DNA from 2 places in the Aerococcus sp. Group 1 genome. Region 1 is predicted to be linked to the other one. Evidence: predicted binding sites of a transcription regulator. Region 1 holds the regulator's gene; the other holds the start of a gene.
The links. The regulator Rex, encoded in region 1, represses fermentation and respiration genes when NADH is low (regulators of the CRP and FNR family bind a similar motif). The targets are predictions, from matches to a motif close to TTGTGAANTANTTCACAA.
Positions count from the first base shown of each region.

Region 2: a site for Rex is predicted at 2,371-2,388, ahead of adhE (bifunctional acetaldehyde-CoA/alcohol dehydrogenase). Genes of this name have one in related genera too.

Region 1 covers NC_015278.1:1,846,522-1,851,150, reverse strand. Annotated here, with positions in the region: gene HMPREF9243_RS08610 (ABC-F family ATP-binding cassette domain-containing protein) at 26-1,975, opposite strand; gene HMPREF9243_RS08605 (redox-sensing transcriptional repressor Rex) at 2,211-2,855, shown strand; gene groES (co-chaperone GroES) at 3,213-3,482, shown strand; gene groL (chaperonin GroEL) at 3,563-4,629, shown strand, end outside.
Region 2 covers NC_015278.1:73,161-77,789, reverse strand. Annotated here, with positions in the region: gene adhE (bifunctional acetaldehyde-CoA/alcohol dehydrogenase) at 1-2,317, opposite strand, end outside; gene thiD (bifunctional hydroxymethylpyrimidine kinase/phosphomethylpyrimidine kinase) at 2,720-4,168, opposite strand; gene HMPREF9243_RS10805 (hydroxyethylthiazole kinase) at 4,155-4,475, opposite strand; gene HMPREF9243_RS10800 (hydroxyethylthiazole kinase) at 4,478-4,629, opposite strand, start outside.

The sequences.
Region 1 (4,629 bases):
TGGTGTAGGCATACCTTTTTTATCTTTATTGGTCAAAACTTTCCAACTGACTTTGAACGACTTCCCATTCCTTAAAGAGTTCTTCTTGGCGGGCTTGCTTTTCTTTAAGGGACTGGTCGAGTTGGTTTAATTCGTAGTAATTTTGTAAAATATCAGGGTCAGTCATTTCTTCTTGGATCTCTGCTATTTCTTCATCTAAGCCTTCAATACTTGCTTCGATTTTCTCGCTTTGTCGTTGGAGTTTTCTTTCTTCTTTTTGGCGTTCCTTACGATTTTGATAGGCTTGGGCGGACTGGCTGGGTGCTGGCTTTTCTTCAGTAAGACTGGCTTGATTTTCTTTGTTTTCTTCTTCTAGCCGTGCTTCCTGCTCGGCCTTTTTATTGAGATAATAATCATAATCGCCCAGGTAGAGAGTGGAACCCTCCGGACTGATTTCAAGCACTTGGGTAGCAATCCGATTAATAAAGTAGCGGTCGTGACTGACGAAGAGTAGGGTCCCATCATAGGCAATCAGGGCATTCTCGAGAATTTCCTTAGAGTCGATATCCAAGTGGTTGGTCGGTTCGTCGAGGACCAAGAAATTATCATGGTTAAAGGAGAGTTTGGCGAGGGCAAGCCGGGCCTTCTCTCCCCCGCTCAGCATAGCTACCGATTTTTCCACGTCTTGTCCGGAAAAGAGGAAAGACCCCAGGATGGTACGAATGTTTTCCTCGTTAATGGTCGGATGGTCATCCCAAAGTTCGTGGAGGACATCCTTATTGCTGTGGAGTTTGGCTAATTCTTGGTCATAGTAGCCAATAGTCACGTTGGCGCCATAGTGAATTTTCCCTTTGATGGCAGGAATTTCTTGGATAATGGTTTTTAAGAGGGTAGATTTGCCCACGCCGTTGGGTCCCACCACTGCGATAGCTTGTTGTTTTCTAATATCCATTTCAATCGGATAGGAAAGTAAGTGATCATCGTAACCAATGCCTAAGTGGTCGGCAGTAAGGACCACATTGCCACTGGACTTGTCGGTTAGGAATTGAATGTGGGGACTTTTTTCGTCTTGCTTAGGCTTTTCGATTTTGGGCATCTTTTCGAGTTGCTTACGCCGACTCTGGGCCATCTTGGTGGTCGAAGCCCGGACCAGGTTACGAGCCACATAGTCTTCTAACTTGGCGATTTTCTTTTGTTGTTTATCATAGGCCTTTTGCCAACTTTCGAGGCGGACGGCTTTTTCTTTGAGATAGAAGGAATAATTGCCCTTATAATATTCCATACTGTATCCGGTCATTTCATAGGTCTCGTTGGTGACATGGTCTAGGAAATAACGGTCGTGGCTAACGATTAATAGGGCTCCAGGATAAGAAGGCAGGTAGTCTTCGAGCCATGTCAGGGTTTCAATGTCTAAGTGGTTGGTGGGTTCGTCAAGGATAAGAGTATCGCGTTTTTCGAGGAGGACCTTGGCCAGGGCTAGCCGAGTCCGTTGACCACCAGATAACTGATTGATGGGTTTGTCGTAATCTGACTCGGGAAATTGAAAGCCGTGGAGGACCATGCGGATTTCGGAATCATAGCCATAGGCGTTGCTTTGGTTGACTTCTTCTTGTAATTGGTCATAGCGTTTGAGAGCCTCTTGGTAGGATGCTTCATCCTGGGCATCGGCCAAGTCTTGAGCGGCTTGCTCAGCATGGTGGATGAGGGCGATGGATTCTTTAAAAACCGACCGCATTTCTTCATAAATTGTCCGTTGACTATTCTCAATGGCAGCATGTTGGTCCATGTAGGCAATGGTCTTGCCCTTAGCCCGGGTGACTTGCCCTTGGTCGGGTTCCTCAATGCCCGCTAACATTTTTAGTAGGGTGGATTTGCCGGTACCGTTTCGCCCGACTAAGGCAGTGCGACTATTATCTTGGATGGTCATTTGGACATCTTGGAAAAGAATATCGGAGCCAAAACGTCGCATGAGTTTTGATCCTTGTAGTACAATCATTGGATCCTTTCCTCCTAAATCGTTTATTATTGTCTTCACTAGTGTATCACATTTTATCGGCAGATATTTTTTGGCTTTGTGAACTTTCCCTTAGAAAGGGGCGGTATTATTCACAAAGTTTTAAAATTAATGAAAATTAGCTGAAAAGATTTATGTGATTTTTTCACAAAGTTCTTTTCATTTTATGATTTAGGTGATAAAATGTATTTGATATCTTGTGAAAAGGAGTGGAAACATGAAGGAAATTCCACGTGCAACGGCTAGGCGGTTACCGCTTTATTACCGTTACTTGCATAATTTTAAGAATATGGGTAAGACACGGATTTCTTCCAGTGAACTCAGTGAGGCGATCAAAGTGGATAGTGCCACTATTCGTCGGGATTTCTCACATTTTGGTGCCCTAGGGAAGCGTGGTTATGGTTATGATGTTGAAGCTCTCTTGGACTTCTTTAGTCGCCAACTCTACCAAGACCGCCTCACCACAGTTGCTTTAATCGGGGTGGGTAATTTAGGGAACGCCTTATTAAATTATAACTTTAAACGGACCAATAATATTCGGATTGGGGCGGCCTTTGATATTAATCCTGAGATTGTAGGAACAGTCCACAGTGGGGTACCGGTTTACCCAATGAGTGAATTAAAGGAACGGATTCAAGAAATGGAAATTCTGATTGCCATTATGACCGTTCCGGAAAAAGTCGCTCAAGATACCGTGAGTGAATTAGGAGAAGCTGGTATACAAGGCATCTTGAACTTTACTCCGGTGGTTTTAGATGTTCCTGAAGATATTCATGTCCAAAACGTCGATTTAGCCAATGAGCTGCAAACCCTGATTTACTACATTGGTAATCGAAATGGTGAAAATAAAAAGAAAGGTTAGTCGAACTAGCAAAAGTTAGCAGGCCCTAACTTGAAGATCAGGTCTAACTTTTGTCAGTCGCTTAGTAAAGTCCTCTTAATTGAGGGCTTTTTTCTTGTCATCAATAGTAAAAATCAAAGAATAAAGAGTTTAATCTAACTTAATTTCCTAACTTTAAGGGCATATACTTTTAAATGACATTTTATATTTTTAAAGTTATAAAAGTAAAAAAGGTCAAAAAAAGTCAACAAATCACTTGATTTATAGTTAGAAATGTTTTACTATAAATATTGTAAGTTAGCAGTCGGAGTTGATGAGTGCTAACAAACCATTAAAAGTGTTATTAATTAGTAAGAGAAAGTTGGAGGGATATTTTAAATGTTAAAGCCGTTAAATGAACGTGTGATTATTCAAGTCCAAGAAGAGGAAGAAAAAACTGCTTCTGGCATCGTTTTACCATCTGCTGCTAAAGAAAAACCTCAAGTAGGTCAAGTGGTAGCCGTTGCTGATGCTACTGATGACTACACCCCTCAAGTTAAAGTGGGTGACCAAGTTATTTTTGAAAAATATGCAGTAAGTGAAATCCGCTATGAAGGGGAAGATTACCTCATCATTAAAGAAAAAGATTTAACTGCTGTAGTTGAATAATCATTGACTGAACTTCGACAATCAACAAAAAAACATTGAATTCTCGATCATGTTTAGATTTAAAATAGGAGATAGATAGAATGGCCAAAGATATTAAATATTCAAGTGATGCAAGACAATCTTTAGTAGAAGGTATTGATAAATTAGCTAATACCGTGAAAGTAACCTTAGGACCTAAGGGACGTAATGTTGTCTTAGAACGTAGCTATGGTTCTCCATTAATCACCAATGACGGGGTGACTATTGCTAAAGACGTTGAATTAGAAGATCACTTTGAAAATATGGGAGCTAAATTAGTTTCTGAAGTCGCTTCTAAGACCAATGATGTTGCCGGTGACGGGACAACTACCGCTACCATCTTAACTCAAGCCCTCGTCCATGAAGGCTTTAAGAACGTGACAGCAGGGGCAAATCCTGTGGGTATTCGTCGTGGGATGGATCAAGCTATCCGCAAGGCAGTAGAAGCTTTGAAAGAAATTTCTGTTCCAGTGAATGCTAAAGAATCTATTGCTAACGTTGCGGCAATTTCTTCCGGCGACCAAGAAGTTGGTCAATTAATTGCTGACGCTATGGAAAAAGTAGGCCAAGATGGTGTTATTACTATTGAAGAATCACAATCCATGGACACTGCCTTAGACGTTGTTGAAGGGATGCAATTTGACCGCGGTTACTTATCCCAATACTTTGTAACCGACAATGATAAGATGGAAGCTGTTCTCGATGATCCTTACATCCTTCTCACTGATAAGAAGATTTCTAATATCCAAGATATCCTTCCATTATTAGAACAAATCGTACAACAAGGCAAATCCTTATTATTAGTGGCCGACGATGTTGAAGGTGAAGCGCTTCCTACTTTAGTCTTGAACAAGATTCGTGGGACATTCAATGTCGTTGCTGTGAAAGCGCCTGGCTTTGGTGACCGTCGTAAAGAACAATTAGAAGACTTAGCTGTTCTTACCGGTGGGACAGTCATTACTGAAGATTTAGGTCTTGAATTGAAAGACACCAGCATTGATCAATTAGGTCAAGCTGCCCGCGTAACCATTACTAAAGACGATACCACCATTGTTGAAGGTAAGGGTAACAAGGAACAATTGGAACAACGTGTGGCTCATATCAGAAAACAAATTGAAGAAACTACTTC
Region 2 (4,629 bases), 310 kb from region 1:
TTGGCCAGGTAGAAAGTTTACCTGGTTTTTCGCCGTTGTAGCGGATCACATAAGGCAGAAGGATGGCATTGTTTTCCCCGTGAACGGTATGGAAGACCCCACCGATCTTATGGGACATGGAGTGAACAATTCCCAGGAAGGCGTTACCGAAGGCCATCCCCGCCATGGTTGCCGCATTATGCATCTTCTCTCTAGCTAGCGGGTCAAAGTCTTTGACCGATTTTTCCAAGTAGTCAAAGACAAGCTTAATAACTTGAAGAGAGAGTCCATCGGTATAGTCTGAGGCAAAGATAGATACATAAGCCTCAATAGCGTGGGTTAAGACGTCCATCCCGGTAGCGGCAGTTACCCGACTTGGTACCTTTTCAACAAAGCTGGAATCCACGATAGCTACCTTAGGTAAGAGGGCGTAGTCAGCAAGCGGGTACTTCTTATTGTTCTTCTTATCGGAAATGACCGCAAAAGGCGTTACTTCGGAACCTGTCCCTGAGGTGGTTGGGATAGCCACTAATTGGGCTTTGTCACCGAGGGCTGGGAAACGGAAGGCCCGTTTTCTAATATCCATGAATTTTTGAACCAGGTCGCGGAAGTCAACGTCAGGACGTTCATAGAAGAGCCACATGATCTTAGCGGAGTCCATAACCGATCCCCCACCAATAGCAATAATGGTATCCGGTTGGAAGGCACGAATGGCGTCAGCACCCGCTTGAACCGTGGAAATATCTGGATCCGGTTCAATGTTATCAAAGACATCATAGACCACCTTATTTTGCCGTTGTTGGAGTTGGTCAATGACTTTTTGGACAAAGCCGAGTTTGGCGATGCCTTTATCTGAAATAATCGATACCCTTTCCACATGGTCTAATTCTTGTAAGTATTTAATGGAATTCTTTTCAAAGTAAACCCGAGGGACTTTAAACCATTGCATGTTATTTTGCCGCTCCCCTACTCGTTTAATATTAATCAAATCTAAAGGTCCCACGTTACCAGCTACAGAGTTATGTCCATAAGACCCACAGCCTAGGGTTAAGGAGGGAATAAAGTAGTTATATACATCCCCAATCCCCCCAAAGGTTGACGGTGCATTGACAATGACCCGGGCCACTTTTACCCGTTTGGCGTATTCGATTTCTAAGTCGTGGTTATTGGTATGGATGGCGGCGGAGTGACCTAGACCATTAAACTCGACCATGGCTTCAGCTTTGGCCATCCCATCTTCGGTCGTCTCAGCCTTTAAGATGGCAAGCACTGGAGATAATTTTTCTCGGGTAAGGGGTTGGGCTGGGCCCACTTCAGGAACTTCCGCTGCTAGGATCACGGTTTCCTCAGGGACTTCAAAGCCAGCTTCTTTAGCAATCCAAACCGCTGATTTTCCAACAATATCGGCATTGAGTTTGGCTTGGTCAACCGCCTCACTATTGGCTTTAGCTCCAAAGCAGAATTCTTCTAAGAGAGCTTTTTCCTTTTGGTTGACAAAGTAAACATGGTAGGACTTCATTTCTTTAATGAAGGCAGGGTAGATTTCTTTGTCAACAATGGCAGCTTGTTCTGAAGCACAAACCATCCCATTATCGAAGGCCTTACTCATGACAATATCATTCACGGCTTGCTTGAGGTTAGCCGTTTTTTCAACATAGGCAGGTACATTCCCAGGTCCCACACCTAAGGCAGGTTTGCCACAAGAATAGGCGGCCTTAACCATGGCCGATCCACCGGTTGCAAGGATAGTAGCCACATCAGGATGGTTCATCAGTAAATTGGTGGCTTCCATCGAGGCATGTTTTGGATCGATCCATTGGATACAGTTTTCAGGTGCCCCTGCCGCAATCGCTGCGTCCCGCACCACTTTGGCCGCATGGATGGAAGATTCCAGCGCTTGAGGGTGGAAGGAGAAGACAATGGGATTACGGGTCTTCAAAGAAATCAAGGACTTAAAGATTGCTGTCGATGTTGGGTTGGTAGTAGGAACAATCCCACAAATTACCCCGACCGGTTCAGCAATATAGGTCAATCCCTTGGCCTCATCACGATCAATAATACCTACTGTTTTCAAGTGGCGCATGTGGTTGGTCACATGTTCACAGGCAAATAAGTTCTTGGTGGCCTTATCTTCAAAGACACCCCGTCCAGTATCTTCAACGGCATGTTTAGCTAAGACCCCATGTTGGTCTAAGGCAGCAATCGACGCCTTAGTAACAATATGGTCGATTTGCTCTTGGTCTAAGGCCATAAAATCTTCTAAGGCCTGTTTAGCCTTAGCCACTGTCTCATCGATAAATTGTGGAATATCTACTTTTTGTTCTTTTCCTTTAGCCATTGTTATTCCTAACCTTTCTTTGATTTTTAATGACTTTCATCTTTATGGCTATTATGTTAAATTATTCACAAATAAAAAGCAAGTTATTTTTGTTTTCTTTTTATCTATAACCGCTTACAATTACTTAAATATTAGTAATTTAACCTTGTAATCGCTTACAACTTTTAAAAGAATATTTTTATATTTTAATTAAAAAGAGAAAATATGTGTTTGTTTTCACAATATAAGAAGAAATATGCTCTATGCTAAAAACAGTCCCCACACTTTTCCAAAATATAGAAAAAAGGCCATGACAAGCTATCATGACCCTTATCGGTGTACAGATACGCTTCCCCTAGCAGGTCTAGCCTCGTAGAAGGGTTGAAAGACTAAAAACTATTGGCTAAGGGAAGCTAAAGCAAATTAATGGTCAGTGGGGTAATAAGTCAAGAGGCCAAAGCCATGGTTCAAGGGGCCACTCCCCTGGCCAAGATCTAATTGATCTTTAAGGGTCAGGCTGAGATAGGTCTTAGCCCGAGCAATGGCAGTGACTAAGTCATCACCCTTGGCTAGGTTGCTGGCAATGGCACTGGATAGCGTACAGCCAGTCCCATGGGTATTGGGATTATCAACCCGCTCACCCCTAAACCAGTGGACCTCGCCCTCAGGGGTAACCAGGACATCGTTAGCGTCATTGACCCGATGGCCACCCTTACAGAGGACAGCGACTTGGTAGGTCTGACTAATCGTCTTAGCGACGGCTTCCATATCGGCTGCCGAATGGATGTCTTGTCCCGCTAAGACCTGGCTTTCAGGAATATTGGGAGTAATTAAGCAAGCGAGCGGGAAGACCTGGTCAGCTAAGACCTGCACCGCTTGGTCCTGGATCAAGTTGGACCCGCTCGTTGCGACCATGACCGGGTCCACTACGACATTTTTAGCCTGGTAGGTTTTAAGGGCTTTGGCGATTTCCTCTACTAATTCCACTTGGGAAACCATACCAATCTTGACACTAGCCGGAGGAATATCCTCGAAGACCGCTTGGAGTTGGCTAGCCAAGGCCTCTGGACTGAGATCATAGACCCCGGTCACACCCCTAGTATTTTGGGCGGTCACTGAAGTAATGGCACTCATACCAAAGACTCCATTAGCTTGCATGGTCTTGAGGTCTGCTTGAATTCCGGCTCCACCGCTTGAGTCTGAGCCGGCGATGGTAAGGACGGCTTGGAGTTTAAAAAGCCTTTCAGCAGCTTGGCGAACGGCTTGCGTGGTTCGGTAGGGGTCCTCCGCTTTAAATAGGGCGGAAATTAGTGCCACCCCAGCCAAACCCTGGTCCCGTAAATTGGCCATATTATCTAAGCTAATCCCACCAATGCCTACAATGGGAATATTGACCCCTTGGGCAATCGTTCTCAGGGTAGTCAGACTAGTTCCTTGGGCATTGGCCTTAGACTGGGTCGGATAGAGGGCGCCAACTCCCAAATAGTCTGCACCAGCCGCTTGGGCTTTTAGAGCGGTATCCAAAGTCTTAGCCGAAGCCCCGATAATTTTTTCCGGGCCGAGTAGTTGTCTAGCCTGGTCAACTGGCAGGTCATCTTCTCCAACATGGAGGCCGTCAGCATCTACCGCCAGGGCCAGTTCATAGTCATCATCGATAATAAAGGGGACACCTGCTTCTTGGCAGAGGGCTTTGATTTTTTTAGTTAGAGCCAGCTTATCCTCTTGGTCTTTAAAAGGATGGTCCTTTAAACGTAACTGTAAAATCGTCGCCCCTCCTGCTAAGACCTCTTTGACTTGCTGGATTAATTCGTCATGGTCAAAGCGGTCGGGCGTAATGGCATAGACCAATAAATCATTTTTATTGAATGTCATACTTGGCTCTCCTTTCTAATTCTTTGGCCTCTAATAAGAAGACCTGGTCAATCACTCGGTTGGAATAAGTGGCATTGCCCTCATAAGGCTGGAGCACTTGAGCAGCAATTTCTCCCGCCACCCCATAGCTAATCATGGCAGCTGTAGCTAGGTAAAAAGGATCTTCATCCGGATTACCGGCTAAAAAGCTAGCTAGGACGCCGCTTAACTGGCAACCTGACCCCGTATAGGAAGCCATCCAAGAGTGGCCATTTTCAATGACTGCCAGCCGCTCGCCGTCAGTCACTAAGTCAATCGGGCCTGACATGGCTAGGATAATTCCTTTTCTTGGGCGTAAGCTTTAAAGTCCGGAGCAAAATCAGCCAGGTTGGCTAAGCTTACCTCGTCTCCAGGACCCAGGTCGACCCCAGATCCTTGGCTTTTTTCAAAGAGGAGGCTTCGAATTTCCGAAGCATTCCCCT